3 regions of the Vibrio sp. SCSIO 43136 genome follow, and region 3 is predicted to be linked to each of the others. Evidence: predicted binding sites of a transcription regulator. Region 3 holds the regulator's gene; each other region holds the start of a gene.

Region 1 (10,829 bases), on a different replicon from region 3:
CGACTCAAGTGCAAGGATGGCTAGCATCTCTTCTACTGGGTAGTAGATGTACGCCCCTTCCGTTGCATCTTTGCCTTTCGGGATTAACCATAGACGTAAAAGACCTAAAACGTGGTCAATACGCAATGCACCACAGTGCTTCATATTGGCACGAAGCAGTTCGATGTATGGACGGAACGCCGTCTCTTCAAGCTTCTGTGGGTTTAGCGGCGGTAGACCCCAGTTTTGCCCCAGAGGACCAAGGATATCTGGTGGAGCACCAATGCTAAGATCGCGACATAGCTCGCCAGTGTCGGCCCAAGTTTCAGAACCTGAATCAGCAACACCTACCGCAAGGTCACGGTAAAGACCAAGGCTCATGCCTTTCTCTTCCGCCAATACTTGCGCTTCTTTAATTTGACCATCAGCCAGCCATTGAAGGTACAAGTACAGGTTTACTTCGTCTTGGTTTGACGCGATAAACTTCTTCACCGCAGGGCTATCAAATGTACGGTACTCTTCAGGGAATACAGGCCAGCCCCAAACATTTTCGTCTTCTGCACGAAGGCTTGCATGTAATGCATCAAACGTCGCTTGTTGCAGTAGGCTATCGCCGCCTTCTTCAACAAAAGCAAGGAACTCACCAGCGCGAGAGCTGTTTTTGTCTAGCTGGCGCAGTTTAAATTCTTTGTACAGTAGGGGTAGCACGCTCATCTTAAGCGCCGACACTTCACTGTAGTTCACCCAATGAGAATCACGGGCTTTTTGTAGACGCTGTTGGAACTCGTTGCTGCCAACCAGTTTTTGCGCCTCTGAGCTCAATGCAAACTCAGCAACAGAGCTTACATCAATGTAAAGGATATTTAGCCAACGACGAGAAGACGGGCTGTATGGGCTCGCACCTTCTGGGTTAGCAGGGAATAAAGAGTGAATTGGGTTAAGACCGATAAAGTCACCACCGCGCGCTGCAATGTCGCTCACTAGCTGCTTCAGATCACCAAAATCACCGATACCCCAGTTGTGGCTTGTGCGTAGCGTATATAGCTGAACACTTGGACCCCAAAGTTTTTTGCCCGACTCAAGAGCATCTTGCTTGTAACACGCTTGTGGCGTAATCACTAGCGTCATCTCATAAGGCGTTTTGCGACGCTTACGAGTTACAATCAGTTTGTGGTAACCCCAGCCTAGGTTTTCCGGCAGAGAAAATACCAAAGCGCCACCCTGCTCACGATCATCCTTAACGATCTGTGATTGAAGATAGCCTTCTAGAACTTCCCCTTGTTCGGTTTCTAAACGCCAACTGAACTCACTCTCACGAGCTGAAGTGCCTAAGTGCAGTGGGATATGTACTGGTTGATTATCACGCAGTACCAACACTGGAGGCAGCACGTCTTTCTTGTGCTTCTTCTCAGCTGACTTTAACAAGGCTTCATCATTAGAAGTATCGTAGCCAAGTGCGGTTAGCAAATAACGAATGGTTTCATCCGACACGGAGGCTTCGTCGCCCCATGCGCTGACGTAGCTGTCGGTAATACGAGCCATCTCAGCGACTTGTTTTAATACTGATTGTTGTTTCATCGCTCTCTCCGAAGGCGGGCCACTGCCCGCCTTCTAGTAGGGTGTAAATAATGGAATTAACGGTTTACTGCTTCTAGTTTCCAGATGTTATTCACGTAGTCACGAATACTACGGTCAGAACTGAACTTACCAACCAGTGCAGTGTTCAGGATAGCTTTCTTAGCCCAGCCTGCTTGGTCACGGTACTGAGCACCCATGTCTTCGTGCGCTTTCACGTAAGAAGCAAAGTCTGCTAGTACTAGGTATGGGTCACCACCGTCTAATAGGCTATCGAAGGTTGCACGTAGCTTACCTGGTTCGCCTGGAGTAAACTCGTCAGTTAGAAGTAGGTCTAGTGACGCTTTCAGTAGGTGGTCAGCATGGTAGTAATCGTACGGGTTGTAACCTTGTGCTTTAAGCGCTTGAACACCTTCAACATCTAGGCCGAAGATGTAGATGTTTTCGTCGCCTACTTCTTCGCGGATCTCAACGTTTGCACCATCCATCGTACCGATAGTTAGAGCGCCGTTAAGAGCCATCTTCATGTTACCAGTACCCGATGCTTCTTTACCCGCTAGCGAGATTTGTTGAGAAACGTCAGCTGCTGGGATCAGCATTTCCGCCATGCTCACACGGTAGTCAGGGATGAATACCACTTTCAGTTTGTCGCCAACGCGTGGGTCGTTGTTGATCTTGTCAGCGATCTTGTTGATAGCGAAGATGATCTCTTTCGCTAGGTGGTAACCTGGCGCCGCTTTAGAACCAAAGAAACATACGCGTGGAGTACACTCGAAGTTTGGCTCGTTGATGATGCGGTGGTATAGAGACAAGATGTGCAGCAGATCTAGGTGCTGACGCTTGTACTCATGCAGACGCTTGATCATCACATCAAAGATAGCGTTAGTATCTAGCTCGATACCCATGTTCTCTTTAACCCAATCAGCAAGACGCTGTTTGTTTTGCTTCTTAACAGCCATGAACTCCTTTTGGAATTTCGCGTCTGTTGCATACTTAGCTACACCTTCAAGTTGCTCAAGTTTTGCTGGCCACTCGCTGCCCACCTTGTCAGTGATTAGCTTAGATAGACCTGGGTTACAGAATTTCAACCAACGACGTGGAGTAATACCGTTCGTTACGTTATGTAGACGAGTTGGGTACATTTCGTGGAACTCTGGGAATAGATCTTTCTTAACTAGCTCAGAGTGAAGTGCCGCTACGCCGTTTACTGCGTAAGAACCGATTACACATAGGTTAGCCATGCGAACCATGCGGTTGAAACCTTCTTCGATGATAGACAGCTTAGCTTGTTTCTCACCATCACCAGGCCACATTGCACGGACTTCTTGTAGGAAGCGGTGGTTGATTTCGAAGATGATTTCCATGTGACGAGGAAGTAGACGCTGGATTAGCGACTCTGGCCATGTCTCTAGTGCTTCTGGTAGTAGAGTGTGGTTAGTGTAGGCAAACGTGTTTGCACTGATTTCCCACGCCTCATCCCAAGACAGACCTTTCTCATCAATAAGGATGCGCATTAGCTCAGGAATCGCGATAGTTGGGTGCGTATCGTTAAGCTGGATAGTCTCTTGCTTAGGTAGATCAGCTAGAGTGAAGCCTGCTTCTTCGTGACGACGTAGAATATCGCGTACTGAAGCTGCTGAGTGGAAGTACTGCTGCATTAGGCGAAGAGTTTTGCCTTTCTCATGGTTGTCGTTCGGGTAAAGTACTTTAGTGATGTTACCCGCATCGATTAGACCGTGCTGTGCTTCGAAGTAGTCACCGTTGTTGAAGCTCTCTAGAGAGAATGGTGCGATTGCTTGACATTCCCAAAGACGTAGCGGGTAAACCGTGTTTGATTCGTAACCCACGATTGGTAGATCCCAAGGCATCGCCTTAACTGTCATACCTGGAACCCACTTGCGAACTTCTTTGCCGTTCTCGTTCACTACTTCAACGTGACCGTAGAAACCGATCTCTTGAGCAAGCTGAGGACGAGCAACTTCCCAAGGGTAACCTTCTACACCACACCATGCATCTGGTGCTTCTTTCTGACGACCTTCTTCAAATGATTGCTTGAATAGACCATATTCGTAATGCAGGCCGTAACCGATAGTTGGGAATTCTTGCGCTGCACATGAATCCATGAAACATGCTGCTAGACGACCTAGACCACCGTTACCTAGTGAAGGGTCACGCTCTTCTTCTAGAAGGTCAGTCAGGTTTTGACCAAGCTCAGCCATTGCATCAGTGATTTGCTCGTAAAGACCCATGCTGATCAGGTTGTTACCTGTTAGGCGACCGATCAAGAACTCAAGAGATAGGTAGTTTACGCTCTTAGCATTTTTGATTTTTGGGTCGTTTTCCGTTTCTAGAAGATCGAAAGTTGATAGTTCAGCAAGTGCACGCCCCATTGCTAGGTACCATGCACGTGGAGTAGCAGTTTCTTCTGTCTTAGCGTATGTTGACGCAAGATGCTGCTTTACCGCACTCTTAAAATGCTCTTTATCGAACTTTTTTTGCTCTGTAGGCTTCATGTTGAAATCTCACTATTAAGGTGTAATCCATTTACGCTATATCGTGCATCTAGGTGGTTGCCAAAACATCCTCCTGATTGCACGCAGGAGTAGGAGGAGAAGATAGGGCGTAGAGGGCTTACCCCCCTCCCATTGATGAGTTAGTTCACAAAATGGGTCCGTTTTGAGACCTAACTCAGTGACTTAACTCACAACCGCACTCAACAAGCTCAAGGGTCTGCTTATTTCGTGCACTGACCACTATTTCTCTCTCATCATCAATAATGCTGCTCAGATCACATTCGCCTCCAAAATCAATACGACGAAAAGATATGAAATCCGTTTAGCACAGTTAAAAATCAGCATATCGTGTGCAAAGATCAACAATGAATAGCTTTTAATCAACGCTATTAGTGACAGACCTCACAAAACAGGGGCGTAAACAGGAGTAAGTCACATTACATACCCACAATTAAGAGATCGATCATTGTTTGCAGCTCAATGTGCCAAGTAGTATCAGAGCTAACGGACATGACATAACAATTAAGAATGGTTCAATAATGTGGATTCCTTCTAAACTTACACGCCCGGGTCGTTTGCATAACGCAATCTTGCGTCCGCGCGTATTGGACTTGCTGCAACAAGCACCTTGCTACAAATTGGTGCTGTTTCGTTCACCTGCCGGTTACGGTAAAACCACTATGGCGGCACAATGGCTTGCGGACAAAATGAACGTCGGCTGGCTAAGCTTGGATGAAAACGACAATGACACGTTTCGTTTCGCCAACTACTTTGTGCAAGCACTCAATAAAGCGACTCAAAACGCCTGCCCTAATGCCCAAGCATTGGCAGAGAAGCGTCAGTTCTCGTCTATTACGAGCTTGTTTAGCGAGCTTTTTGTTGAACTGAGTGAATATCACAAAGAATGCTTTGTTGTACTCGATGACTATCATTTGGTTAACAACGATGAAATCCACGAAGGTATGCGATTCTTTTTGAAACACATGCCTGATTACCTGACCGTGGTTGTCACGACACGAGCAACACCACCACTTGGCACTGCAAACCTGCGCGTTCGCGACCTAATGATCGAGGTTGATAACGAATCGCTGGCCTTTGATAATGAAGAGACTACCCGCTTCTTTAATCAACGTGTATCCGATGGTATCGATGACCATACAGCCAACACGCTAAGAAGCTATGTTGAAGGTTGGCCGTCAGCACTGCAGCTATTTGCCCTGCAAGCGCAGCACCAGAAACGTACTTTGGTTCAATCTGCCGAGTCGGTTTCCCAATTCAATCATGCACATTTGTGGGAATACCTAGTCGAAGAAGTATTTGATCTGCTCGACAGTGAAACGCGTAACTTCCTCATGCAGTGCTCGGTGCTCGACATTTTCAATGACGAATTGGTCGCACAACTGACTCACCGCGATGACGCACTGAGTATGATTGAGTCTCTTAACCGTTTTGGTCTCTTCATTTATCCGCTTGAAGGGGAACAAAACTGGTATCGCTTCCATAACCTGTTCGGTGAGTTCTTGTCTCATGAGCGCCAAGCGCGCATCCCAAATCAGGAAGAGCATCTTCACCAAGCCGCCTCTAAAGCCTGGTTGCATCAGGGCAACCCTAACCAAGCCCTGAGTCATGCACTTAAATCGAAAAATGGTGATTTGGTCGCAGGTATATTGGGTGATTATGGCTGGCAACTGTTTAACCGAGGCGAATTGGTGCAGGTTGAGAAAGCCATTCAATCACTGACCCAAGATCAGCTGTACGCCTCGCCAAAATTGCCACTGCTGCGTGCTTGGCTGGCGCAAAGTCAACACAGATACAATGACGTTGGCGATATGCTCGCACTCGCTGAGAAGGAGATGCAGTCCCGCAATATCAAGCTAACTTCAGATGATAAAGGCCAAATCAACGCACTGTTGGCACAGGTTGCGATTAACCAAAACCAACCTGAAAAAGCGTTGGAGTTGGCAGAGCTTGCACTTGAGCAAATCAATTCGACCACTTACCGCAGTCGTATTGTCGCTACGTCTGTCGTCGGTGAGGTGAATCACGTACTCGGTCATCTCGATCGTGCTCTACCACTGATGCAGCAAACCGAGAAGCTGGCTCGCCAGTACCACATCATTCCTCAAGTGCTGTGGGCGCTTTTGCAGCAGAGTGAAATCCTCATTGCCCAAGGGTTTGTTCAAGCGGCATTTGAAATTCAAGATAGTGCCTTCAAACTCGTCGAGGAACACAAGCTGCACCAACTTCCACTGCATGAGTTCCTGCTACGCCTACGCGCCCAAGTATTGTGGTGCTGGAATCGTCTTGAAGAAGCAGAAGATTGTGCTTACAAAGGCATCGATGTGATGGGTTCTGACAACCCAAGCAAACACCTACATAGCTACTCCATGCTGGCACGTATTGCGATTGGCCGTGGTGAAATTGATAAAGCCGCACGCTTTATTCAACAGATACAGCATTTGATGCAGCAATTTAATGACCACCTAGATTGGCATGCAAATGCTTCGCTCTCTTTGATCCTGTACTGGCAAAGCCGTGGCGAAACCATCGAGATCGAGCAGTGGTTAGAGTCGACACCAATACCACAAAGCCCGACTAACCACTTTACTCAGCTTCAACTTAGAAACATTGCGCGCGCATACATCAGTTTGGGCCGCTATGATGATGCAGTAAAAACACTTGATAAACTGCAACTGGCTGCGATTGAGCACAATTTGGTGACAGACCAAAACCGAAACTTGATTGTTGAAACTATATTGGCAGCCAAACTCAATGAGATGAATCAAGCGGAGCAGTCATTAAAAGAAGCACTTACCTTAACCAACCAAACTGGCATGATAGGTAACTTCTTAATTGACGGAGCAGGTATTGAGGAAGTACTAGAAAGGTTGATGAGTAAGCCGGGGCTTGGCGATCTTGAACGTCACCGAGCTCAGCAACTACTTAAAGATATTTCTTGCAAGCAGCGTTCACGCTCGGTGCATTTCGATGAGAACTTTGTAGAGAAACTTGTCAATCACCCGAACGTACCGGAGCTCATTCGTACCAGTCCGCTTACACAGCGAGAGTGGCAAGTGCTTGGGCTGATCTACTCAGGCTTCAGTAACGAGCAAATCGCACAAGAGCTCGATGTTGCCGGTACAACCATCAAAACGCACATTCGTAACCTTTACCAGAAGCTCAATATAGCTAACCGTAAAGAAGCGATTGAAACGGCTGAAAATTTGTTGAAGTTGATGGGCTTCTAAACTTAACGTGCCGCACTTGTTGCGGCACTTTTTCTATGGACTAAAGATGTTAAAGCAATGGACGCCAGAACGACTATGGTACTACGACGCCTACCAAGGCACTGGCATCAGTACCCGCTTACAACGGATGGTCATCATCCGCCTACATGCGTCAGAACTTGTGATCATTTCACCGGTAGAGCTCACCACTCAACTGCAATTAGCACTTAGTGAACTGGGTAACATTGCCACTGTTGTTGCTCCCAGTCCGAATCAGCATCAACATCTTTCAGACTGGTGGCTAGCCTACCCACAGGCATATTTCATCGCTACGCCTACGGTGGTACAAAAACGCACTGATCTCAACTTCGATGCTGCCCTCAGTAATCAAAGTTTTGAACTGTGGAAAGGCGAACTATTGCAGACCACCATCTCGGGCTTAACCCAACCAAGAAAAACACTATTTTGCGATCCAATAAGTCAGACTCTGATCTTGCCAGACTTTGTTATTGGTGCTCAGTCTCACCTACCCAAATTTCAACGCATCTTCGCTCACTTAGAAGGCGCTCGTAACCACCTTAAATACCCAATCAAAGACCGCTTGTCTATCGATAATCCAGCCATCTTCAGAGCGGGGATTCAACAGGTCATGACCTGGCCATTTGACAGAATTATTGCCAGCAATGGCATCGTCATTGAAAGCCAGGCGAAACAGCAACTCTCTCGGGCCTTCAATTGGCTTTTTTGACTAGGGCATGTGGACCTAGCACATAATTGACACACTACTTTTTAACTGGTTTATTTTTATACAAATTTTCGATACAGATCTATTTATATTGCTGCTGAACTCATTTTCGTTTTGCAGAAAAATGAATAAAACCACACCTATATTTGCATTTTGCAATTGCATTTTGCAACACGGCGCAAAATGTGAATCAAGTTGACTAAGGGGTCAATAATTGTTCAGCGGTGATTAATTGAGCTAAATAATCATTCTTAAGCAAACTGTTTCTAGCCAATAGTGTTCACATAATAATCAACACGCATAATATTCAATCACTTAATATAAGTTTGGTGAATTTTTGACAAAAAAAAGCCAACGGCTACAAGAGCAGTTGGCTGAAATAAATATGTGAACAAATGGTTCACTAACAACGTCAGTTGGCTAGGTGACCCTCGGCTTTAAAGGGTCACTAGTAATAATGCATCTACCGTGCCAACTTTTTTGCCCATCAATAAAAATATTGTTCTCACCAATCTATAGGGGACAATTATTTAAACTCTCCCTGTTCGAAGCTCTGTTAATGCGTCATAATCGCACCACCTCTTTTTTGATAGCATAACAAGCACTAATGAAGCATTTGCAAACTTTTTTCAAAGGTGTCGCCATGGGCGCTGCCGACGTCGTACCGGGTGTGTCTGGTGGAACCATCGCATTTATCACTGGTATATACGACACACTTCTTGAAAGCATTCGTCGTATCAACCCTTCTCTGCTTGGGATCTGGAAACAACAAGGTTTCAAAGCCGCATTTGAGCACATCAATGGCCTATTTTTGATCACCCTGTTTGGTGGCATCATTTCAAGCATCCTGACACTGGCAAAACTGATTTCATGGCTGCTGGTCGAACACCCTATTCCAACTTGGTCATTCTTCTTCGGGTTGATCATGATTTCTGTCGTACACGTGCTTAAGCAGGTGGAAAAACGCAATCTGGCGACAGCTGTGTTCTTCGTGCTTGGTGTTGCTTTCGCTTACAGTATTACCGTACTGAGCCCTATCGAAATGGCAGATACAAAGCTCAATGTATTTATTGCTGGTGCCATTGCAATCTGTGCCATGATTCTCCCAGGGATTTCTGGCAGCTTCATTTTGCTTCTACTCGGCATGTATGCACCCGTTCTGGCGGCAGCGAAAGGCTTACAAATCGACGTTTTAGCACTTTTTGCTATCGGTTGTGGTGTGGGTTTGCTTAGCTTTTCTCACGTACTGTCGTGGCTACTTAAGCGATTCCGAGACTTTACCCTGGCCTTTTTGACAGGCTTAATGCTGGGCACTCTACCTAAGATCTGGCCATGGAAAGAGACCATCAGCTGGCGTATCAATTCGAAGGGTGAAGAAGTTCCACTGGTTCAATCTAATCTAACACCGTTCGAGTTCGAGGCATTAACGGGCCAACCTTCACAATGGTTGTTTGCACTAGTAATGATGTTGGTTGGTGTGGGCTTGGTTTGGGGTTTAGAAAAGGTCGCAGAGAAGAAGTAACGGCCCATCCTTGTGCCTTGGCACTTGGGCGCTAAATTTGGCAAATTAGTAGAAGATATGAGCAATAGCCATAAATAATACTGGAAGGCCGTAAACCGCAAGCTCGCGAGCTGTCACTACTGTGCGGTAAGTTAGGTTGCTTTGCGCTGGGTTCATAATGATTCTCCGCTGAATTATTGAACAGCGCAATTATGCGCCTTTGCCAATGACCGCTCAAGTGGTTTTTGAACGTTTTTCAAACTATTTAACTAATAAATGACAAAGCGGGAGCCTAGGCTCCCGCTTTGATTTTACAGGGCAGTGATAAATACCACCAATAAGGTTTGAAGCAGACTAAAATACCACCACTATAATAATGAGCCTTTTGCGATATTAGTCCTCAGCTTCTTCATGGTTGAGTTCCGCCCAAGCTTGCGCACAACGCACGGCTTTTTTCCAACCTTTATAGCGACGTTGGCGCTTCTCTTCATCGTGATGGGGGGGGAAGCTACGATCGATATCGGTTTTATCTTTCACCTCATCCAAACTGTCCCAGTACCCCACTGCAAGCCCCGCAAGGTAAGCAGCGCCCAATGCCGTTACCTCCGTCAACTGCGGGCGAAGCACCGGTGTGTCCAGAACATCGGCCTGGAACTGCATGAGGAAATTATTTGCTACCGCCCCACCGTCAACACGAAGCGCATCTAGGTGAATGCCGGAATCTTCTTCCATCGCATCAATGACATCACGAGTTTGGTAGGCAATGCTTTCCAAGGTGGCGCGGATAATATGATTTGAGTTCACGCCTCGGGTAAGACCGACGATAGTGCCTCTGGCGTAAGCATCCCAATAAGGCGCACCGAGTCCTGTAAACGCAGGCACGACATAGACACCATTCGATGAATCTACTTTGGTCGCAAAATATTCCGAGTCTTTTGCATCATCTAATAGTTTCATTTCATCTCGAAGCCATTGAATCGAAGCCCCCCCCATAAACACAGCGCCTTCTAGGGCGTAGTTCGGCTCACCATTGGCACCGCATGCCAAGGTGGTCAGCAGACCACTTTTCGAGCTCACTTTCTCTTTGCCCGTATTCATAAGCAGAAAACAGCCCGTGCCATAGGTGTTCTTCGCTTGACCGGGGTTTACACACATATGACCATAAAGTGCAGCTTGTTGATCGCCCGCAATCCCTGCGATTGGGATTCGCGTCCCGCCTTTACCACCGATGTTGGTTTGCCCATACACTTCAGAGGACGACTTTACTTCTGGCATCATCGACAGTGGAA
Region 2 (10,829 bases), 960 kb from region 3:
AAGATAAGCGCTGCTAGCGCCATATAGCCCTTACCTGCACTCATATTCGGGATAAACTGCGCCGTTTGAGCAACGGACAGGTAGACACCACCGATACCGACTAAAACCCCACAAATGGCAACCGCTGCATAACGCATCCGCACCACAGAGATACCAGCAGTATCAACCGCAGATGGCGATTCACCTACAGCACGCAAACGCAAACCAAAACGTGTTCTAAACAGTAAGAACCAAGCGGAAGGAACAATCAGTACGACTAAATAGACCAATATGGAGTGGCCACTAATAAGTTCTGAGTAGAGCAGGCCAATGACAGGGACATCTGCGAGTGCTTCCGCGCCTGGAAGAGTGATCGGAGCAAAGCGTGCATCACCCGAAAGCGCTGGAGTTTGGCCGCCTTGGTGGAACCAATGACGACCAAGGGTTATGGTTAAACCAGCAGCTAAGATATTGATCGCCATACCACTGACGACCTGATCACCACGGTGAGTGATAGAAGCAAAACCATGGAGTAGGGCAAGCAATACTGAGATACCAATACCAGCACACAAACCGAGCCAAGCTGAGCCCGTCACATGCGCTGTTGCTGCACCCGCAAAGGCCGACGCCAGTAATTTACCTTCCAAGGCGATATTTACGATGCCTGAGCGCTCACAGAACATGCCAGCAAGAGACGCCAAGATAAGTGGAGTTGCCACACGTAACGTAGCATCCAGCATGAGAATAATCGTTTCAAACATAATCAAGCGACTCCTTTCTCAGCTTGGTCTGGTTTCTTCGGGCCAAACAGTTTCAGGTAAGTTTTCTCAAGGCTTGGGCGGAACATATGTTCTAGTGCGCCAGAGAACAATATAACCAAACCTTGCAATACAACTACGATGTTACGGTCGACGCCATATTCAAAGCTGAGCTCAGCGCCCCCTTGATAAAGGAAGCCAAACAGTAAACTAGCGAGCAATACACCGATTGGGTGGTTACGTCCCATCAGTGCCACTGCGATTCCAGTAAAACCAAAGCCTTCAACAAAGTTGAGTTTGATCTGGTGAAGCTCACCTTGCAGAACGTTTAGACCAAAGAAGCCCGCTAACATGCCAGAAATAAGCATGGTTAATACAATGATCTTAACGTAATTGATGCCTGCATAGCTTGCGGCTGATGGGTTAGAGCCGACCGAGCGGATCTCGTATCCCCAGCGTGAGTGCCACATAAACAACCACACAAATACACAGCAAAGCAGGGCAAAAATAAAGCTCAGATTCATCGGGCTTGCCGCCATTTCGATACCGAAAACCGCAAGAATTTCATGCATCTTAGGTAGCCAACTCGACGCCGCAAATACACGACTCTCCGTTGCCATGGTATTTTCTGGCTTCAAGATATCGACCAGAAGGTACGCCATCAAGGATGCAGCGATGAAGTTGAACATAATGGTGGTGATAACAATGTGTGAGCCGCGTTTTGCTTGCAGGTAAGCTGGGATAAATGCCCAGGCTGCACCAAACAGACCGCCAACAATGATCGCCACTGGGAAGACGATATACCAAGGGGCATACTCACCGAGTGTTAAACAGATAAGGCCGACCCCAAGGCCACCAATATATGCCTGACCTTCACCACCAATGTTAAACAGACCTGCATGGAATGCGACGGCGACAGCCAGTCCGGTGAAGATGAAGCCAGTGGCGTAATACATGGTGTAACCAAAGCCTTCAGCGTAGCCAAATGCCCCGGTCCACATCACTTTTGCCGCATCCACTGGGTTGATGTCGATGTAAAGAAACAGTAGTGCTGATACCAGAAAAGCAACTAATACGTTAATTGCAGGCAAGAGTGCCACGGTTACCCAAGCGGGTACTTTTGCTTGGCTCATTGCTCGCCTCCTTGTGCGCTTTGGATATCGCTATTGGTTGCTTTTAAATGGTCAGGCAGGATATTTGCCATCATCAACCCTAGCGTTTTTTCATCCGCATCTTTGGCCGACACTTCACCAACGATAGCTCCGTCAAACACTACTATTATGCGATCAGACAGAGACAAGATTTCATCAAGTTCAACCGATACCAACAGCACCGCTTTATCTTCGTCGCGAGCTGCGATGATTTGCTGGTGGATATACTCGATAGCACCAATGTCAACACCGCGGGTTGGCTGACCGACGAGCAGTACATCTGGGTTTTGCTCCATTTCACGAGCGATCACCAGTTTTTGCTGGTTACCCCCAGAAAAGTTTGCGGTCTTGAGCGTCGTATCGTTAGGGCGAACATCCCACTTATCCATGCTTTGTTGGCAGCTAAGCTTTATCGCCGCTTTATCTTGCAGCATCCCTTTGTTGTAGTCAGGGAGGTGATGATAACCAAGGATATATGCTTCTTGCGCTTCAAACTTATTGATAAGTCCTTGTTTATGGCGATCTTCAGGTATATGGCCCACACCGATAGCTCGCACTTGGCGAGGGTCTAAGGTGGTCGTGTTATCTATCTTGTGACCATTGAGCTCTATCTGGCCTGAGAAGGGCTGTAAAATCCCAGATAGCAGTCCGAGGATCTCTGATTGACCATTACCAGACACGCCTGCAATGCCGACAACCTCGCCTTGTCGTACCCCGAAGCTAACGCTTTTGACTCGTTCAACACCTGAGTCATCAAAGTACTGTAGGTTATCCACTTTAATCAGTTCTTGCTTTGGAGATGCTTCAGACTTGTCTACTTTCAGGCGTACTTTACGACCAACCATCAGCTCAGCTAGAGATTCCTTGTCCGTCTGCGCTGTCACCACGTGTTCCACCATTGCACCCTGACGCATCACTGAGATGTTGTCAGTGATCGCAAGTACTTCACGTAGCTTGTGAGTAATGATCATTATTGTGGTGCCTTGGGAGCGCAGTTTATCCAAGATGCGAAAGAGGTGATCCGCTTCTTGTGGTGTTAGCACGCCTGTTGGCTCATCGAGGATCAAAATCTTAGCACCTCGGTAGAGTGCTTTTAGAATTTCAACTCGCTGCTGAAGACCGACGGGCAACTCACCTACTATAGCGTCTAGCGGCACTTCGAGACCATAATCATCAGCCAGTGCTTTCAGTTTATTGCGTGCTTTGCCGATACTCTCTGTCAGTTTCCAGCCGTCTTCAGCACCGAGGATGATGTTCTCAAGCACGGTAAAGGTTTCTACCAACATAAAGTGTTGGTGAACCATGCCGATGCCTGCGCTGATCGCTTCTTGTGAATTGGCGGGTTTGTAGGCTTGGCCGTTTACCGTCATTTCGCCGTGGTCTGCGTGGTAAAAGCCATAAATGATGCTCATGAGGGTTGATTTACCCGCACCATTTTCCCCAATTATGCCGTGAATCGTGCCTGAAGGAACTCGCAGATCGATATCTCGGTTTGCGTGGACCGCACCGAAACGCTTATCGATATTTTTGAGTTCAATGGCAATAGATTGTTCTTGTGTCACGAGATATTGCCTTATAGTGATACGCCGCTGTTTATGTGGTCGTGCAACCAAACAGCGGCGTTATTTTTAACAGATCGAAAGTTGTCTAAACCTAAAGTTTAGAAGTTACAGGTGTTATCTGCCATGTAATCATGAACTTTGATCTTTCCTGCGATGATGTCTTCTTGCAGGCTAGCTAGGTATGCTTTCATATCTTCCGAAACTAACGCTTGGTTGTGCTCATCATAAGCCCACTCAACCGCACCTTCTTTTAGACCAAGCACTTTGATGCCAGCACTCCAATTACCTTGCTCAGCTTCTTCCCAAGAGTTGTAAGCAGCAAGGCCAACTTTTTTCACCATAGACGTTAGCATGGTGCCTGGTTGTAGATGGTTTTGGTTTGAATCTACACCGATAGCGTATTTACCTGCATCTTTTGCGGCTTGGTAAACACCCATACCCGTACCACCAGCAGCAGCGTAGATTACATCCACACCTTTAGAGAACTGAGATTTTGCTAGCTCAGAGCCTTTTGCTGGGTCAGCAAAAGCCGCTGGAGTTGAGCCAGTCATATTTTGGAATGTTTCCACTTGTGGGTTAGCGTGCATTGCACCTTGGCGGTAACCACACTCAAACTTACGGATCAATGGAATGTCCATACCACCAACAAAACCTACTTTGCCTGTTGCAGAGGTCTTAGCTGCTAGTGCACCGACAAGGAATGAGCCTTCGTGCTCTTTAAAGATGATTGACTGAACGTTTGGTTTGTCTACCACCATGTCGATGATAGTGAACTGAATATCAGGGAACTCAGTCGCAACTTTCTCAACCGCAGATGCCATGTTGAAACCGACAGCAACGATAGGAGTGAAACCACGGCTAGCAAGACGGCGGAGACCTTGTTCACGCTGAGCTTCGTTTTGTGGTTCGAATTCACGTACTGAGATGCCTTTATCGGCTTTAAAAACTTTTACGCCTTTTTGGAATACAGCTTCGTTAAATGATTTATCGAATTTACCTGCTGTGTCGTAAACCACGGCTGGTTTTGCTGCAAATGCACCAAATGATGCGACTGCCACTGCAAGAGCAGATGCTTTTAGAATAGTTTTTTTCACGATCAATTCCCTGTTTCTGTCGGAGAGGAGATTACCGACGGTGGATTGGCTAGGTGAGTCCTACAATTAATACCTAGTAAACTTTTGTTTATGATTTATCTGCATCAAATGCATTAGTTCCATAAACACTATAGGCCATTTTATCGTTTGCGGTTATGAAAAGAAACCGTTTGCCTCACAGGATCTATGGGAATTTCAATTGATAATGATATAAGTCTTATTAGTGGTCGCACCCCTTGATATATAGGGCTTAACATCTGTTTTAATATTGCAATCGATTACATTGAACTATTGCCGAATTCGTCGCTAGACAGTCATTATAATAGGCGTTGTTGACCGAACAAAATATGGAGTAGCAATGATAGATACCCACTGCCATTTAGACCTTGTTGCGAGGCAAAAAAATTTAGAAATTGTGATTAATGAGGCGCTTCAAGCGGGCGTAACACACTTCATTGTGCCGGGTATCAATCAAGACAATTGGGCTGAGCTGATAAAACTTGGCGAAAAGCATGCCCAAATTTATTACGCATTCGGATTTCATCCACTGTTTTTAGGTGGGATAAATGACAACTCAATACAGCGGTTGAAGTGGCAACTTGAAGAGTCGTTTCGGCTCAGTCAAAAATGTGTCGCAGTAGGGGAGTGCGGATTAGATTTCTTTCAAGGTAAAGAGCAGGTTGATGAGCAAATTTCGTTACTTGAGCAGCAAATCTTGTTGGCAAACCAATTCAAATTGCCAGTGATATTGCATTCAAGAAAAGCCCACCAAGAGATGATCCAGAGCTTAAAACGGACCCAGCCAGATTATGGAGGTGTGGTTCACGGATTTAGTGGCAGTTATCAGCAAGCGATGGATTACATCAATCTCGGGCTAAAAATTGGTGTCGGTGGGGTGATCACTTACCCGAGAGCGAACAAAACTAGGCAAACGATTGCACGATTACCCTTAGAATCGCTCGTTTTTGAAACAGATGCCCCTGATATGCCATTAAGTGGGTATCAAGGTGTGCCTAATGAGCCGAAAAGAGTCGCTGAGGTGCTAACTTCGTTGAACACCCTGCGAACGGAACAAAAGCAAACGATTGCGTCACAAGTGAAGGAAAATAGCAAATTACTATTTGGCATTTGTGATCTATGATCTTTATGAAAGCGCAAACGTTCTCCTATTGCAGTTAAAATGTGATCTAAATCATAAAAATGTGCTGATTTTTCTCCTTGGTAGAACGAAAGTGTGAGGGGGGTGCTAGCTTCTTTGGTGAGGGTTTGTATAATCCACCTCGTTTTTGAGTTTCAAAAATTGTTACACGCCAAATTACTAATTATAAGGAAGTCATAAACTATGAGCCTGTTTATGAGCCTGGTTGGCATGGTAGTGCTGATTGCAATCGCAGTTCTACTATCTGACAACCGCAAAGCTATTAATCTACGTACTGTAGGTGGCGCATTTGCCATCCAATTCGCACTGGGTGCGTTCATTCTCTACGTTCCTTGGGGACAAGAGATCCTACGCAGCATTTCTGATGCTGTTTCAAGTGTAATCAACTACGGTGGAGAAGGTTCTGGTTTCCTTTTCGGCAACCTAGCAACAACATTTGATGTAGGTTTCATTTTTGCGTTCCGTGTTCTACCTACTCTAATCTTCTTCTCAGCGCTAATTTCAGTGCTGTACTACCTAGGCATTATGCAGTGGGTTATCAAGATTCTTGGTGGTGGTCTACAAAAAGCACTAGGCACTTCTCGTGCGGAATCTATGTCTGCAGCGGCGAACATCTTCGTTGGTCAAACAGAAGCTCCGCTAGTTGTACGTCCTTTCGTACCTCGCATGACTCAGTCTGAGCTATTCGCAGTAATGTGTGGTGGTCTAGCATCTATCGCTGGTGGTGTACTAGCAGGTTACGCTTCTATGGGTGTGCCAGTTGAATACCTAGTCGCTGCGTCATTCATGGCAGCACCAGGTGGTCTTCTGTTTGCTAAAATCATCAAGCCAGAAACTGAAGAAGCTATTGAGCAACTTGACGATATCAGTCAAGAAGGCGCAGACAAGCCAGCTAACGTTATCGACGCAGCAGCAGGCGGTGCATCTGCAGGTCTTCAACTAGCGCTTAACGTTGGTGCAATGCTAATCGCATTCATCGGTCTGATTGCTCTAATCAACGGTATGCTTGGTGGCATCGGTGGTTGGTTCGGTATGGCTGAGCTAAGCCTAGAGATGATCCTTGGTTACATCTTCGCACCTCTAGCATTCCTAATCGGTGTTCCTTGGGCTGAAGCTACAGTTGCTGGTGAGTTCATCGGTATGAAGACGGTTGCGAACGAATTTGTTGCTTACTCTCAGTTTGCACCTTACCTAGCAGAAAGCCCAGAAGTGGTACTGTCTGAGAAAACTAAAGCAATTATCTCATTTGCTCTATGTGGTTTCGCAAACCTTTCTTCTATTGCGATTCTACTTGGCGGTCTAGGTAGCCTTGCACCTAAACGCCGTCCAGATATCGCTCGCATGGGTGTTAAAGCAGTAATCGCAGGTACGCTATCTAACTTGATGGCCGCTACTATCGCTGGTTTCTGCCTAAGCCTAGCTGGCATGTAAGAATTAAGGTCGATATTTTATAGACGCCTGTATTAAAACACCCCGTAGCAAGCCATTGCTGCGGGGTGTTTTTTTTTGGGAATTGGCTAAAGGCCAGTTTCGTTTTTTTTGAGATACAAACCGTTTGCGTTCTAGATACGGCTACAGTTTTTGCTGAAATATCTATAATGTATGTATCTATGGAAGTTAAGGTGAATGCTATGAACGAAGTGTTATTAGCGACACTGGCAGGATTTGTCGTTGGCATCTTATTTTCTGCGCTTAAGTTGCCTATTCCTGCCCCTCCAGTGCTTTCTGGAGTGATGGGAATTGTTGGGGTGTACTTAGGCGGCATGGCTTACCATTGGATCATTGAACGATTCTTCAGCTGAGCTTACAGGAAGTGAGCTTATTGAGGGTAACCAAGCATATATACGTTAGTCACAGTTAATAACTGCTGTGCCATAGACCAAACTGGTACTGTGCGGTGACAAGGATAGCAATTGCAACCGACGTGTTCGGTTCAAGTCTTCAGGGAACCAAGTCCGTTCATGTTGTAATCCGGTGGAAACATCCACCGCTACTAAATGAATATACTTTTCGGAGATACAAATGAGCGATTTAAAAGCAGCAGCATTGCGCGCGCTAAAACTTATGGACCTAACCACGCTAAATGACGACGACACTGATGAAAAAGTGATTGCGCTTTGTCATGATGCGAAATCACCTGTAGGTAACACAGCAGCAATCTGTATTTACCCTCGCTTTATTCCGGTTGCGAAGAAAACGCTGCGCGAACAAGGTACGCCTGAAGTTCGCATTGCAACAGTAACTAACTTCCCACACGGTAACGACGATATCGAGATTGCCGTTGCTGAAACCAAAGCGGCGATCGCTTACGGCGCAGATGAAGTTGACGTGGTATTCCCGTACCGTGCACTTATCGCTGGTAATGAAGAAGTGGGCTTTGAACTTGTGAAGCAAGTGAAAGAAGCTTGTGGTGATATCCTTCTTAAAGTGATCATCGAAACTGGTGAACTAAAAGAGGAAGCATTGATCAAGAAAGCTTCTGAAATTTCTATCAAAGCAGGTGCTGATTTCATCAAGACTTCAACAGGTAAAGTGCCAGTTAACGCTACCCCTGAATATGCACGTATGATGCTCGAAGTTATCCGTGATATGGACGTTGCAGCTAAGGTTGGCTTTAAGCCAGCTGGCGGCGTTCGTACGGCGGAAGACGCAGCAGCTTACCTTGCGATGGCAGATGACATCCTAGGCGCTGACTGGGCAGACAACATGCACTACCGCTTTGGTGCATCAAGCCTACTAACAAACCTTCTTAATACATTAGAAGTGAGTGACGAAACTGCAGACCCTGCAGCTTACTAAGTCATTTAGATGGGGTGCTTGCACCCCGTTTATCCCAACTCTCCTATACTTATTTTGTACTCAGCAGGATGCTGAGGAGGTACTAATGTATTTACCACAAGAAATTATTCGTAAAAAACGTGATGGCGAAGTACTGACGAATGAAGAGATCAACTTCTTCATTCAAGGCGTTGCCAAAAATACAGTCTCTGAAGGCCAGATCGCAGCGTTTGCGATGGCTATTTTTTTCAATGAAATGACCATGCCAGAACGCATTGCTCTGACTTGTGCAATGCGAGATTCCGGCATGGTAATTGATTGGGCCGAGCAAAACTTTGGCGGTCCAATTGTAGATAAACACTCTACTGGTGGAGTCGGGGATGTGACCTCGCTGATGCTTGGCCCTATGGTGGCCGCGTGCGGTGGTTTCGTTCCAATGATCTCTGGCCGTGGTTTAGGCCACACGGGTGGCACGCTGGATAAGCTTGAGTCGATTCCGGGCTATGATATTACCCCTACCAATGAAGTATTTGGTCAAGTGACCAAGGATGCTGGGGTGGCAATCATAGGTCAGACGGGTGACCTAGCCCCTGCGGACAAACGTGTTTACGCTACTCGTGATATCACAGCGACTGTCGATAATATTTCTCTCATTACCGCATCTATCCTTTCAAAGAAATTGGCTGCAGGCCTTGAATCTTTAGTGATGGATGTGAAGGTGGGTAGTGGTGCATTTATGCCAACTTATGAAGCTTCTGAAGAGTTGGCTAAATCTATTGTTGCAGTGGCCAATGGCGCTGGTACTAAGACGACAGCGATACTCACTGACATGAACCAAGTGTTGGCGTCTTCTGCTGGTAACGCTTTGGAAGTTCGTGAAGCCGTTCGCTTCCTGACTGGTGAATACCGCAACCCTCGATTGCTAGAAGTCACCATGGCGTCATGTGCCGAGATGCTTGTGCTAGGTAAGCTTGCGAGCGATACCGAAGATGCACAAGCTAGATTAATGGAAGTCTTGGACAATGGTAAGGCGGCTGAGTGCTTTGGTCGCATGGTCTCAGGTTTAGGTGGCCCTGAAGATTTTGTACAGAATTACGATAACTACTTAGAAAAAGCGGAAGTTATCAAGCCAGTTTATGCCGATAGTGAAGGCGTTGTATCTGCGATGGATACTCGTGCCATTGGCATGGCAGTTGTCGGTATGGGTGGTGGTCGCCGTGTGGCAACTGACACTATCGACTATGCTGTAGGTTTTGATGGCTTTATCCGCCTTGGTCAAACCGCTGACCAAGCCACCCCGCTTGCGATTATTCATGCTCGCAGTGAAGAACAGTGGCAAGAAGCGGCTAACGCACTGCGTGAAGCAATTACAGTGGGTGGTACTTATACCCCAACACCAAATGTTTACCGCCAGATCCGAGCGGAAGACGTATAAAGAACGGTGGAGAAGATTATGAAACGTTCAATTATTTTAGTTTTAGATTCATTCGGAATCGGCGCTTCTGCGGATGCGGAAAAATTTGGCGATGTAGGTTCAGATACCTTTGGCCACATCGCTGAGCAGTGTGCGCTAGGTAACGCAGATAACGATCTGCGCAGTGGTGAGCTTAAGCTACCTAACCTATCTAAGCTTGGCCTTGCAATGGCTGCGAAAGAGTCAACGGGCAAGCTTCATGCTGGTATGGATGAGAATATCGAAGTGATCGGTGCTTACGGTCATGCCGCTGAGCTATCATCAGGTAAAGATACACCATCAGGTCACTGGGAAATTGCTGGTGTACCAGTGTTGTTTGATTGGGGTTACTTCACTGATAAAAAAAACAGCTTCCCACAGGAGCTGCTTGATCGCATCGTGACTCGTGCTAACTTGCCAGGCTACCTAGGTAACTGCCACGCATCGGGTACCCAAGTGTTAGATGACTTGGGCGAAGAGCACATGTCATCAGGTAAGCCTATCTTTTACACTTCAGCTGACTCAGTGTTCCAGATTGCCTGTCACGAAGAGACTTATGGTTTAGACAACCTGTTAGAGCTTTGCCAAATTGTGCGCGAAGAGCTAGAAGACTACAACATCGGCCGTGTGATTGCGCGTCCATTCCTGGGTGACAAAGCGGGTAGCTTTGAGCGTACTGGTAACCGCCGTGATCTTTCTGTTGAGCCACCGTCAGCGACAGTGCTTCAGAAATTAGTGGAAGAGAAAAACGGTGATGTGATTTCTGTTGGTAAGATTGCCGACATTTATGCGCACTGTGGTATTACGCAAAAAGTGAAAGCTACTGGCCTTGAAGCTCTGTTTGACGCAACTAAAGAGCAAATAGCAAAAGCAGGTAATAACTCAATCGTATTTA
Region 3 (10,829 bases):
TCGCCGATCTGATGCCAAAACTGCCTATTTACGTCAACTTGCTGAGCAAAGAGGCGCAAGCGGTGATCGGTCAGGTTCACGACAACACAAGACCAGCCCTTAAATTATTAGAAAACGAAGGCTTCAGTTGTCGCGGTTACGTCGACATCTTTGACGCAGGTCCAACGGTGGAGTGTGACCTACGCAATATTCAGGCAGTTCGCAACTCGTTTCGCGCCAAAGTGGTGGTCGGAGAGCACACTAGTGCCAAAGATTTTCTGATCGCTAATACCGATTTTGAAGGCTTTAGAGCGGTTGCCGCCCAAGCGGCGTATGACTCTGAAGCGAATAGTGCCATTGTTACGCCAGAAGTGGCCAAGGCACTGAATATTGAATCGGGTGATTTTGTCCGTATGTTGGCTCAATAAGGAGAGAGCGATGACTCAGTGGATTGCAGGTGAATGGCTCAAAGGAAAAGGTGAGAGCTTTCAATCGCTATCACCGTACAACTTAGAACCGGTTTGGCAAGGCGAGGCAGCAACACCAGCCCAAGTGGAAGAGGCTGTTATTGCGGCGCGTAAAGCATTTATCGACTGGAAGAAGCGCTCCTTTGCTGAGCGTGAAGCCATTGTGTTGGCTTTTGCCGAGAAGGTAAAACAAAACAGCGAAAAGATCGCACAAGTGATCGCTAAGGAAACGGGTAAGCCTATCTGGGAAACCCGCACTGAAGCGGCCGCCATGGCGGGAAAAATTGCGATATCTATCCGTGCTTATCACGAACGCACTGGAGAGCACGCCAAAGAAGCAGCAGGAAACCAAATCGTGTTGCGTCATCGCCCGTTAGGGGTGATGGCGGTGTTTGGCCCATATAATTTCCCAGCGCACCTACCCAATGGTCATATTGTGCCAGCGTTGCTTGCAGGCAACACCATCGTCTTTAAGCCTTCCGAGCAAACCCCTTGGACTGGTGAGTTAGCGATGAAGCTATGGCAAGAAGCAGGATTGCCTGATGGGGTGATTAATCTGGTGCAGGGCGCCAAAGAAACGGGTGTTGCTTTGGCTGAGGCTAAAGGTATCGACGGCGTACTCTTTACAGGCAGTGCCAATACTGGCCATATCCTGCATAAGCAGTTTGCGGGTCAACCGGGCAAAATGCTGGCGCTAGAAATGGGTGGCAATAACCCGATGGTGATTTCAGACGCCTACGGTGATTTGGACGCATGTGTGTACACCATTATCCAATCGGCCTTTATTAGCGCAGGGCAACGTTGTACCTGTGCTCGCCGCCTATACGTACCTGTAGGGGATAAAGGGGATGCATTGCTAAACGCTTTGGTTACTGCCACGACTAACATTGCCGTAGACCAGCCGTTTGCTGAGCCAGCACCATTTATGGGACCACAGATCTCAGTGGCAGCCGCACAATTTATCTTAGATGCACAATCTCGTTTGCAGCAACTTGGTGGTTCAAGCTTAGTTGAGGCGAAAGCGGGACAAGCGGCATTTGTCTCACCGGGGATTATCGATGTGACCGCCATCAGTGAACTGCCGGATGAAGAGTATTTCGGCCCATTACTGCAAGTGGTGCGTTATCAAGGATTAGAGCAAGCCGTAGAGAAAGCTAACGATACTCGCTTTGGTTTATCCGCAGGTTTAGTCTCCACCGATGATGCCGAGTGGGAATACTTTGTTGACCATATCCGAGCTGGCATAGTCAATCGTAATCGTCAGTTAACTGGTGCCAGCGGTGATGCCCCATTTGGTGGTCCTGGAGCGTCAGGTAATCTGCGCCCTAGTGCTTACTATGCTGCGGATTACTGTGCTTACCCAATGGCATCGATGGAAGGCGAAGCGCCAGTGCTTCCTGCCACCTTATCGCCGGGTGTTCGCCTATAAAGGAGTGTTTATGAACCCTGAAGTTATGTTTGAGCGTTTATGGCAAGACTACATTACTCGTATGTGTCCATCTGCGCACAAAGTGCATCAACTGTTGACCGAAGATGAACCTTTGATCAACGACCACATTGCGTTGAGAACCTTCGCTTTAGCTCCGGTTGGGCTAGAAGTGCTCGCCAAGCCATTTATTGATATGGGTTATGAGCAAGGTGGCGAATACCACTTTGAGGCGAAAAAGCTCTATGCCAAACACTTCCAACACCCAGACCCTAACTTGCCGAAGGTATTTATTAGTGAATTGTTGATAGAGCAGTGCTCAAGCGAACTTCAGGCGATAGTGCATCAGTTAATTGGACAGCTGGATTCTGGTGACTTTGACGATGGTGCATTTCTTTACTCTGGGCGACCTTGGACCTTGAGCTTCGAGCACTACCAGCAACTGGCACAAGAAAGTGAATATGCAGCATGGCTGGCAGCACACGGTTATGGGGCTAACCATTTTACCGTCAGTGTGAATCAATTGACTCAGTTCGCAGAGGTTCAAGCGGTCAATGACCATTTGAGCCAAGAGGGTTTCACCATCAATAGTGTCGGTGGTGAAGTGAAAGGTTCAGCAGAGGTCTTGCTTGAGCAGTCTTCGACCATGGCTGATAAAGTGGTTGTACGCTTTGATGATGGTGAACAAACCATTCCTGGCGGCTTTTACGAGTTTGCTAAGCGCTATCCATCAAGTGATGGTGAGCTTTATCAAGGGTTTGTTGCCGCCTCTGCGGATAAGATATTCGAAAGTACCGACCAGTAAAAACCAGTATGAGTAAAGTTAGCTGTCACAAACTAACTTTCATGAATAAAAAAAACCACCAAACAATGTTTGGTGGTTTTTTAGTATCTTGGTCAGATTTCGTTAATTAGCGAGTGCCGTAAACAACGATAGTCTTACCGTGAGCAGAAATCAGATTTTGCTCTTCTAGCATCTTCAAGATACGACCCACGGTCTCACGAGAACAACCAACAATTTGGCCGATTTCTTGACGAGTGATCTTGATTTGCATGCCGTCTGGGTGCGTCATTGCATCAGGTTGCTTCGCTAGGTTAAGTAGCGTCTGTGCGATACGGCCCGTTACGTCTAGGAATGCTAGGTCACCCACTTTTTGGCTCGTCACTTGTAGGCGGCTTGCCATTTGCGCTGAAAGGCGCATTAGGATGTCTGGGTTAACCTGGATAAGCTGACGGAACTTCTTGAAAGAAATTTCAGCAACTTCACAAGGAGTTTTGGCACGAACCCAAGCGGTACGCTCTTGGTCTTCTTCGAAAAGACCTAGTTCACCGATGAAGTCACCTTGGTTAAGGTAAGACAAGATCATCTCTTTGCCTTCTTCATCCTTGATAAGTACAGCAACAGAACCTTTTACGATGTAGTAAAGAGTCTCTGCTTTTTCACCGGCATGGATCAGAGTACTTTTTGATGGGTACTTATGAATATGACAGTGTGAAAGAAACCATTCTAATGTAGGGTCGGTTTGAGGTTTACCTAGAACCATAATTTTTCACTTCCTCTGCAGGGTATGCTCAGCAGCTTCCGTACGCACTGAGCCAGATTTGATCTGGTCAACTAGCATAGGACGTCGGACGCCACGCTGCAAGCTATCTTGTGTCTCGATAAAGATAGTAACGTGTTTCCGAATCCATTTCTTGACTTTGATCGGGGCTCAACCGTGATCGACTACGCAAAAATGTGCACATCATCACGGCTTGAGGATATTTTTTATACAGTGTCTCACGATTAGCCAATTTTACCGGTTTCAATCAGCTGAACCAGCATCGGCTGCACGATGAGCTCCATAGCAAAACTCATCTTACCGCCAGGCACGACAAGTGTGTTATGTCGCGACATGAATGAGCCGTCAATCATAGATAGCAGATATGGAAAGTCCACGTGTTTCATGCCACGTAGGCGGATCACCACAAAGCTTTCATCCAAACTTGGGATGCCTTTTGCGTTAAGTGGGTTTGAGGTGTCGACCGTAGGCACACGCTGGAAATTGATGTGTGTGCGGGAAAATTGCGGTGTGATGTAATTGAGGTAATCATCCATCGAACGAACGATGGAATCCATCACAGCTTCTCTCGAATGACCACGATCTCGGGTATCACGCACAAACTTTTGAATCCATTCAAGGTTGACGATGGGTACCATGCCAATCAGAAAATCGACGTGTTTAGATACGTTCACATCCCCATCAACAACCCCGCCGTGCAGTCCTTCATAGAAGAGCACGTCACTGTCTTCAGGCAGTTGCTGCCAAGGGGTAAATGTGCCCGGCATTTGGTTGTAAGGCACCGCTTCATCGAAAGTGTGTAAGTAACGACGCACTTCTCCCTGACCTTCCTCACCAAAGCGGCGGAAAAAAGCTTCAAGGGCTGGGAAGTCATTCGCTTGTGGACCAAAGTAGCTGATATGGCGACCTTGTTCTTTGGCTTTACGGATTTCAACGTCCATTTCTGGGCGGGTGTAGCGGTGAAAGCTGTCTCCTTCAACCCAAGCCGCTTTGATGTCCATCATGTTGAACATTTTGCGAAAGGCTTCAGAAGTAGTGGTGGTTCCTGCACCTGAGGAACCGGTCACCGCAATGATAGGGTGTTTAGCTGACATTGACGAACCTTGTCTTTATTATTCCATTTTTGAGTTTGTGTGCATAAGCCAATCAGAAGCTCGATCCACTCTCCCCCTTTCTAAGGGGAAGGAGCGAATATTGCGCTTTTATTATGCCCTGCACACAAAAACATATAGTTGAACTATCTTAGTTGAACTCAACCTGTTTGCACAATCAGAGCGGTAAGACTTCGGGGTGGCGCAAATTATGCTCTTGCAGGGTTTACTTGAATATCCACCGTCTCATGTAGCTCAGAAAAGACGATAACGGCTTGGCCGGACGCTAGCTGGCTTTTCACTTGGGAAATTTTGTCATCAAGAGAAATTTCTTGCGAGCCGTAATCTGTGCCTTCGCGTAAGACGAACTCTTTGATCAAGTTATCCAGTGTTTCTGACTCGATCTGTTGCCACGGAATTATCATTGTTGACCTCTTTACTAACAAATGATGCGTAATAAGCAGGAAGCGCTTCTTCTAGCCACAAGCGGGGTTGCCATAGTGTACCAGTGACAAAGCCAACGTGCCCGCCTCTATCCAGTAGTTGATATTCAATATGGTCAGGCAGGGCAAAGCGAGGGATCACCGCTTCAGTCATGAAAGGGTCATCTTTCGCATGGATCACTTGCAGCGGCACTGAGACCTCTTTAAGTCGCTGTAATCCTGAGCATTGCTGGTAATAGTCGTTGGCACCATCAAAACCGTGTAATCTGGAGGTTAGCAATTCGTCAAAGTCGATCAAGCGTTTGAGCTTAGTGATGTGCAGCTCATTAACGCTGAGTTCTTGATTGATAAGTGGTAGCTTGCGAATGGCATTGCGCTTGAGTGAGCCAAGTAAATACTCTCTATATACTTTGGAAAAACCCTGTTCGATGCGTTCAGCACAGGCAGCAAGGTCAAGTGGCGCTGATACCACGGTTGCGGCAGATAGGAGAGGTTGGTGTTTATACTCAGCGAGATAGTTGACCAACATATTGCCCCCCAAAGAGACGCCTACAGCGACTTTGTCTTGAGTTGGGAAGCGCTTATCTAGCTGCTCGAGAAAGTAACGAGCATCTTGCGTTTCACCACTGTGGTAGGCTCGGGCCTTACGGTTCGGCTCACCGCTGCAGCCACGAAAGTGCATCATTACTGATAGCCAGCCTTGCTTGGCAAAAGCGCGCATCAAACCATTGGCATATGGGCTGTCGAAGCTGCCTTCTAAACCATGAAATAGCACAAACACTGGCTTATTTTGGGCAGCCTTAGGTGACTCACTCCACGCCAAGTCAACAAAGTCACCGTCTGGTAACTCAAGCCGCTCGGTTACTGGGTGGAATAATGCCCTGCGGCGCAGCATTCTTGGCAACAGGGTTTGAACATGTGGATTTTTAAGCCCGATTGGGGCACGAAAAATAGTCATAACGTCGGCTCTATATTTGTGCTGGTCGGGAGAATACGTCAATGAGGTGGTCTGCTCCTAACTGTTTGCAGTAGAGCCGAGTCAGTGACGGAGTAGCGTTGGGTTTTAACGGTAAATGGTTGATGCAGTCGACAAGGTCGGATTGCTGCTGTTTTTCCAATTGCAGTTCAAACTGCAATGCTTCTCGGTAAGTGGTATCAGGGAGTTGGGTTTTGAACTTTTTACGCAGCTCACGATAGCTTAGTAGCAGTGTCTCTGTGCGAGCGAGGCAGGTATGCAGTGTGGGCCAGTGTTTATCATCTAGCCCCAATGCTTGTTCATCTAGCCATTTCAGCAGCAAGACCAAATTGACGTTACCGTGATAGTGGTTTTGCAAATGTAGGCACGCCTCGGCGATCTCCCGCACACCGTAGTATTGCAGGCTAAATTGCCATAGCCTTTCTAGGGTGAGGGAAGGGGCGTGCTCTTGACTCATTGCTGGGTAAACTCCGTTTCCATTTGCTCAAGCTCCTCTTGAGCGGACATCCATTCCATCTCGACCTCTTCAAGCTCACTTTTGGCGCTGGCTTGTAGGGCGAGTACTTGGTTAAGTTTAGCTTTATTTTCAGCTTGGTACAGTTCGGTATCTGCTAACTGGGTTTCAGCCTCTGCAAGCTTTTGGCCTAATTTATCCATCTGAGTTTCGAGTTTTGTCAGATTTTTGCGAATTGGTGCGGTGAGCTTACGAAATTCAGCTTCACGTCGCTTTTGTTCTTTCTTCGCAGCGGCACTGTTTTGAGTATTTTTCTCTGGTGCGTTGGCTTGCAGTTCTTTTTTCTCGACTTTTTGTTGCTCGGTCAGCCATTTGTAGTAGTCGTTTAGGTCACCGTTAAACGGCGCAACTTGGCGGTCGTGAACCAGATACAGGTCATCGGTGGTAGCACGAAGTAAGTAACGGTCGTGGCTGACAATTACCATCGCCCCTTCAAAGGTCTGTAGCGCTAACGTCAGTGCTTGACGCATGTCGAGATCTAAGTGGTTGGTCGGTTCATCGAGCAGTAGTAAGTTAGGCTTTTGCCACACTACAAGCGCCAGTACTAAGCGGGCTTTTTCTCCCCCAGAGAACGGTGCGACTTTTTCCAGCGCCTTATCACCTTGAAAGCCAAAGCTACCAAGGTAGTCGCGTAGCTGTTGTTCGGTTTGGTCCGGTGCAATTTGCATCATGTGCTGAAGCGGGGTTTCTTCTGGGTGCAAAGTTTCCAGTTGATGCTGTGCAAAGTAACCAATTTTCACCCCTTGGGAGTAAGTTAGGTCACCTGCTTTGGCTTTCAGTTCGCTAGAGAGCAGCTTGATCAGGGTAGATTTACCTGCACCATTACGGCCAAGTAAGCCTATTCGACTTCCTGGAACGAGGTTAAGGCGAATTTTCTCAAGAATTAAATTGTCGTCGTAGCCTGCTGCTACCTCATCCATCATCAAAATTGGGTTTGGTAGAGCGCTTGGCTCACGAAACTGAAAACTAAATGGGTTATCAAATTGCGCAGGCAGCACCTTTTCCATTTTTTCTAGGGCTTTGATACGGCTTTGTGCTTGGCGAGCTTTCGAAGCTTTGTAACGGAAGCGGTCAATGTAGCTTTGCATGTGTGACATTTGCTTTTGCTGCTTTTCAAACATCGCTTGTTGCAGCACAAGTTTTTGCGCTCGCTGCTCTTCAAAAGAAGAGTAGTTACCAGTGTATTCGTTGAGTAGCTGGTTTTCGACGTGGATGATACGGCTCACGATTGGGTCGAGGAAATCTCGGTCGTGAGAGATCAAAATGAGAGTACCAGGGTAGGTTTGCAGCCAGCGCTCTAGCCACATCACCGCATCTAGGTCTAAGTGGTTGGTTGGCTCATCGAGTAGGAGTAAGTCAGAGCGACAGATCAGCGCTTGTGCTAAGTTAAGGCGCATTCGCCAGCCCCCTGAAAACTGGGTAAGATTCCAGCTCATCCGCTCTTGGCTAAAACCTAGACCATCGAGCAGTTCTGCTGCACGCGCACGAATGGTGTAGCCACCAATGGTTTCAATCTGGCCATGCAATTCTGCGGCGAGCGTACCTTGGTCATTTTGCTCTGCTTGAGTTAGCTTTTGTTCTAGCGCTCGATACTCTCGATCGCCGTCGATGACGTATTCAAGCGCCTGCCTTTCAAGTGCAGGGGTCTCTTGCGCCACCCAAGCCAGTTCCCACTGTTTTGGAATCGAGAAGTTACCCGCATCGATAGAGAGTTCATCTTTCAATAGGGCAAACAGGGTCGATTTACCACAACCATTTTTTCCGACCAAGCCGACTTTATCCCCTGGGTGGATAGTCGCACTGGCTTGTTCGAGTAATGGCTTACCGCCACGAAGAAGTTGAATGTCGGAAAAAGTAATCATGGTGTTTGGTGTTCTCTAGCTTTTAGTGCGTGAAATAGTAGGGGCTAAGTGGATAAATGTCGATCATTATCCAATTTGCGATATGATGGCTAAATGCTCAAAGTTATGGACAACTTATTGATATGCAGGATGTACGCATACTTTCCGCCAATAGCCCCAAGGTGCTGGTGATTTTCGTTCACCCAGACCCAGACAAGTCGATCGCCAATAAAGCGTTGATCCGAGCCATCGAAGGCTTGCCACACGTCACGGTGCATGATCTGTATGCGCATTACCCTGATTTTTTCATTGATGTGCCAGCCGAGCAAAAACTTTTGGTCGAGCATGACATCATTGTTTTCCAACACCCTCTCTACATGTATTCGTGCCCTGCGCTACTAAAAGAGTGGATGGATAGAGTAATAGAAAAAGACTTTGCCTTCGGTGAAGGTCTAGCTTTGGCTGGTAAAAAGTGGCGCTGCATTATTACTACGGGTGGTGCCGAGTCGGCATTTGCCTCCAGCGGCTACAACAAATACCCCTTGTCTGAGATCTTGCAGCCATTTGAGCTGACGGCTTCTTTATGTCGTATGGAGTGGCTTGAACCTATGGTGCTTTATTGGGCGCGTAATGTCAGTGATGGCTACCGTAATGAGCATGCTATGCGATACCGCAACTGGATTATCTCACTAGCAACGCAGGAGGAAGACGATGGCAGCAACCAATGAAATCCTCACCAGTAGTGTTGTGTTTCTCACCGCTGCGGTCGTTGCGGTTCCGTTAGCACAGCGTCTGGGCTTAGGTTCGGTGATAGGTTATCTGCTTGCAGGGATCATGATTGGCCCTTGGGGTATGGGGCTAATTTCAGACGTGGACGCTATTTTGCATTTTGCCGAGCTCGGCGTGGTGCTATTGCTGTTCTTAATCGGTCTTGAACTTAACCCCAAAAAACTGTGGCAACTGCGGCGGCCGATCTTAGGTCTAGGTGGTGCTCAAGTGGTCGTGACGAGCTTGGTGATTGCATTGGGCATTTACTTCACCGGTTTAAGCTGGCAATCAAGTTTAGTGATTGGCATGGGCTTGGCTCTGTCATCGACGGCGATTGCATTACGAGTGATTGAAGAGCAGGGGCATAGTGGCAGTGAAACTGGCCAATCAGGTTTTGCCGTATTGCTGTTTCAAGATATCGCAGTGATACCTATGTTAGCGATGATCCCATTACTGGCGGGTAGTGGCTCTGTGTCTGGGCAAGAAGTATTGATCAATGTCGCCGCCATCTTAGGGTTATTGGTATTTGGTCATTACTTGCTAAGACCACTGTTTCGCTACGTCGTGATGACAGGGGTGCGAGAGCTATTTACGGCCACGGCGCTGTTGTTGGTATTAGGCATTGCCGTATTCATGCAATATCTTGAGCTTTCTATGGCGCTTGGCACCTTTTTAGCGGGGGTGCTGCTGGCTGAAAGTGAGTATCGTCATGAGTTAGAAACGGCTATTGAGCCCTTTAAGGGCTTGCTTCTCGGGCTGTTCTTTATCGCAGTTGGTATGGCGGTAAACTTAGGCCTATTGGTCTCGATGCCGTTAGAAGTGCTGTTGTGCGTTGTGGGTTTGGTTGGCATTAAGGCAGGTATTTTGTACCTCCTCGCTCGTTTGTTTGGCGTTCGGGCCAAAGCTCGCAGCAGTATTTCACTGATTCTCAGTCAAGGTGGTGAGTTTGCTTTTGTCATATTGACCGCCGCACTAACAGAAGGTCTTCTGGATCAGGATACGATCGCATTCTTACTGGTGGTGGTGAGTTTATCTATGTTGACCACGCCTTTGTTGTTGCTAGTGCAAAAGCACTGGTTTAGCCGCACCTTTAATGAACAAGAAGCGCCAGAAGCCGATGTTGTTGACCGTAGGCCGAGGGTAATCATTGCAGGGTTTGGCCGATTTGGTCAGGTGGTTGGGCGCTTGATGTACGCCAACCGGATAAAGATCACCGTATTGGAAAGTGATGCTAGCCAAATCACTTTGTTGCGCCGTTTTGGCTACAAAGTCTTTTATGGGGATGCGACTCAACTCGATTTGCTGCGTGCCGCAGGGGCGGACAAAGCTGAAGCCATGGTGATCTGTACTGATAGCCCTGATGAAGTGATGAAGATCGTTGAGCTTTGCCAGTATCATTTCCCAAAACTCAAATTATTAGCTCGTGCGCGCAGTCGGGTAGAAGCGTATCAGCTACTCAATCATGGGGTGCATAACTACTCTCGCGAAACCTTCCTAGGTGCACTAGACCTCGGACGTCAAGCGTTGGTGGAACTTGGGATGCACCCTTATCAAGCGCGCCGGGCACAAGAGCACTTCAAGAAACTGGATATGAACATGTTAAAAGAGCTGTTACCTCAACACAGTGAGGACAAAGAGCTCGCATTAAGAGCCAAAGAAGCGCGCAAGGAGCTCGAAGAGATCTTTGGCCGAGAAATGGAAAAAGACGCCAAGCAAAACTGGGAGTAGATGTGAAAAAACGATTTATCGCCGGGGCGAGTTG

The links. The regulator CRP, encoded in region 3, controls carbon source genes, mostly activating them, when cyclic AMP is high. The targets are predictions, from matches to a motif close to TGTGANNNNNNTCACA.
Region 1: a site for CRP is predicted at 4,245-4,260, ahead of J4N39_RS15745 (glycogen/starch/alpha-glucan phosphorylase). Genes of this name have one in related genera too.
Region 2: a site for CRP is predicted at 5,726-5,741, ahead of J4N39_RS11780 (NupC/NupG family nucleoside CNT transporter). Genes of this name have one in related genera too.

What each region holds. Positions count from the first base shown of each region.
Region 1 is NZ_CP071849.1:196,745-207,573, reverse strand. Features, by position in the region: gene malQ (4-alpha-glucanotransferase) at 1-1,557, opposite strand, end outside; gene J4N39_RS15745 (glycogen/starch/alpha-glucan phosphorylase) at 1,614-4,067, opposite strand; gene malT (HTH-type transcriptional regulator MalT) at 4,607-7,315, shown strand; gene J4N39_RS15735 (hypothetical protein) at 7,362-8,042, shown strand; gene J4N39_RS15730 (polyprenyl-phosphate transporter) at 8,647-9,561, shown strand; gene glpK (glycerol kinase GlpK) at 9,934-10,829, opposite strand, start outside.
Region 2 is NZ_CP071848.1:2,478,309-2,489,137, reverse strand. Features, by position in the region: gene J4N39_RS11805 (ABC transporter permease) at 1-740, opposite strand, end outside; gene J4N39_RS11800 (ABC transporter permease) at 743-1,870, opposite strand; gene J4N39_RS11795 (ABC transporter ATP-binding protein) at 1,867-3,450, opposite strand; gene J4N39_RS11790 (BMP family lipoprotein) at 3,549-4,544, opposite strand; gene J4N39_RS11785 (TatD family hydrolase) at 4,903-5,685, shown strand; gene J4N39_RS11780 (NupC/NupG family nucleoside CNT transporter) at 5,887-7,134, shown strand; gene J4N39_RS11775 (XapX domain-containing protein) at 7,335-7,505, shown strand; gene deoC (deoxyribose-phosphate aldolase) at 7,726-8,502, shown strand; gene deoA (thymidine phosphorylase) at 8,588-9,916, shown strand; gene J4N39_RS11760 (phosphopentomutase) at 9,935-10,829, shown strand, end outside.
Region 3 is NZ_CP071848.1:267,623-278,451, forward strand. Features, by position in the region: gene astA (arginine N-succinyltransferase) at 1-407, shown strand, start outside; gene astD (succinylglutamate-semialdehyde dehydrogenase) at 418-1,875, shown strand; gene J4N39_RS01280 (DUF1338 domain-containing protein) at 1,886-2,677, shown strand; gene crp (cAMP-activated global transcriptional regulator CRP) at 2,784-3,416, opposite strand; gene J4N39_RS01290 (phosphoribulokinase) at 3,659-4,528, opposite strand; gene J4N39_RS01295 (YheU family protein) at 4,735-4,950, opposite strand; gene J4N39_RS01300 (hydrolase) at 4,907-5,926, opposite strand; gene J4N39_RS01305 (TIGR02444 family protein) at 5,937-6,401, opposite strand; gene J4N39_RS01310 (ABC transporter ATP-binding protein) at 6,398-8,320, opposite strand; gene kefG (glutathione-regulated potassium-efflux system ancillary protein KefG) at 8,443-9,027, shown strand; gene kefB (glutathione-regulated potassium-efflux system protein KefB) at 9,011-10,795, shown strand; gene J4N39_RS01325 (YheV family putative zinc ribbon protein) at 10,786-10,829, shown strand, end outside.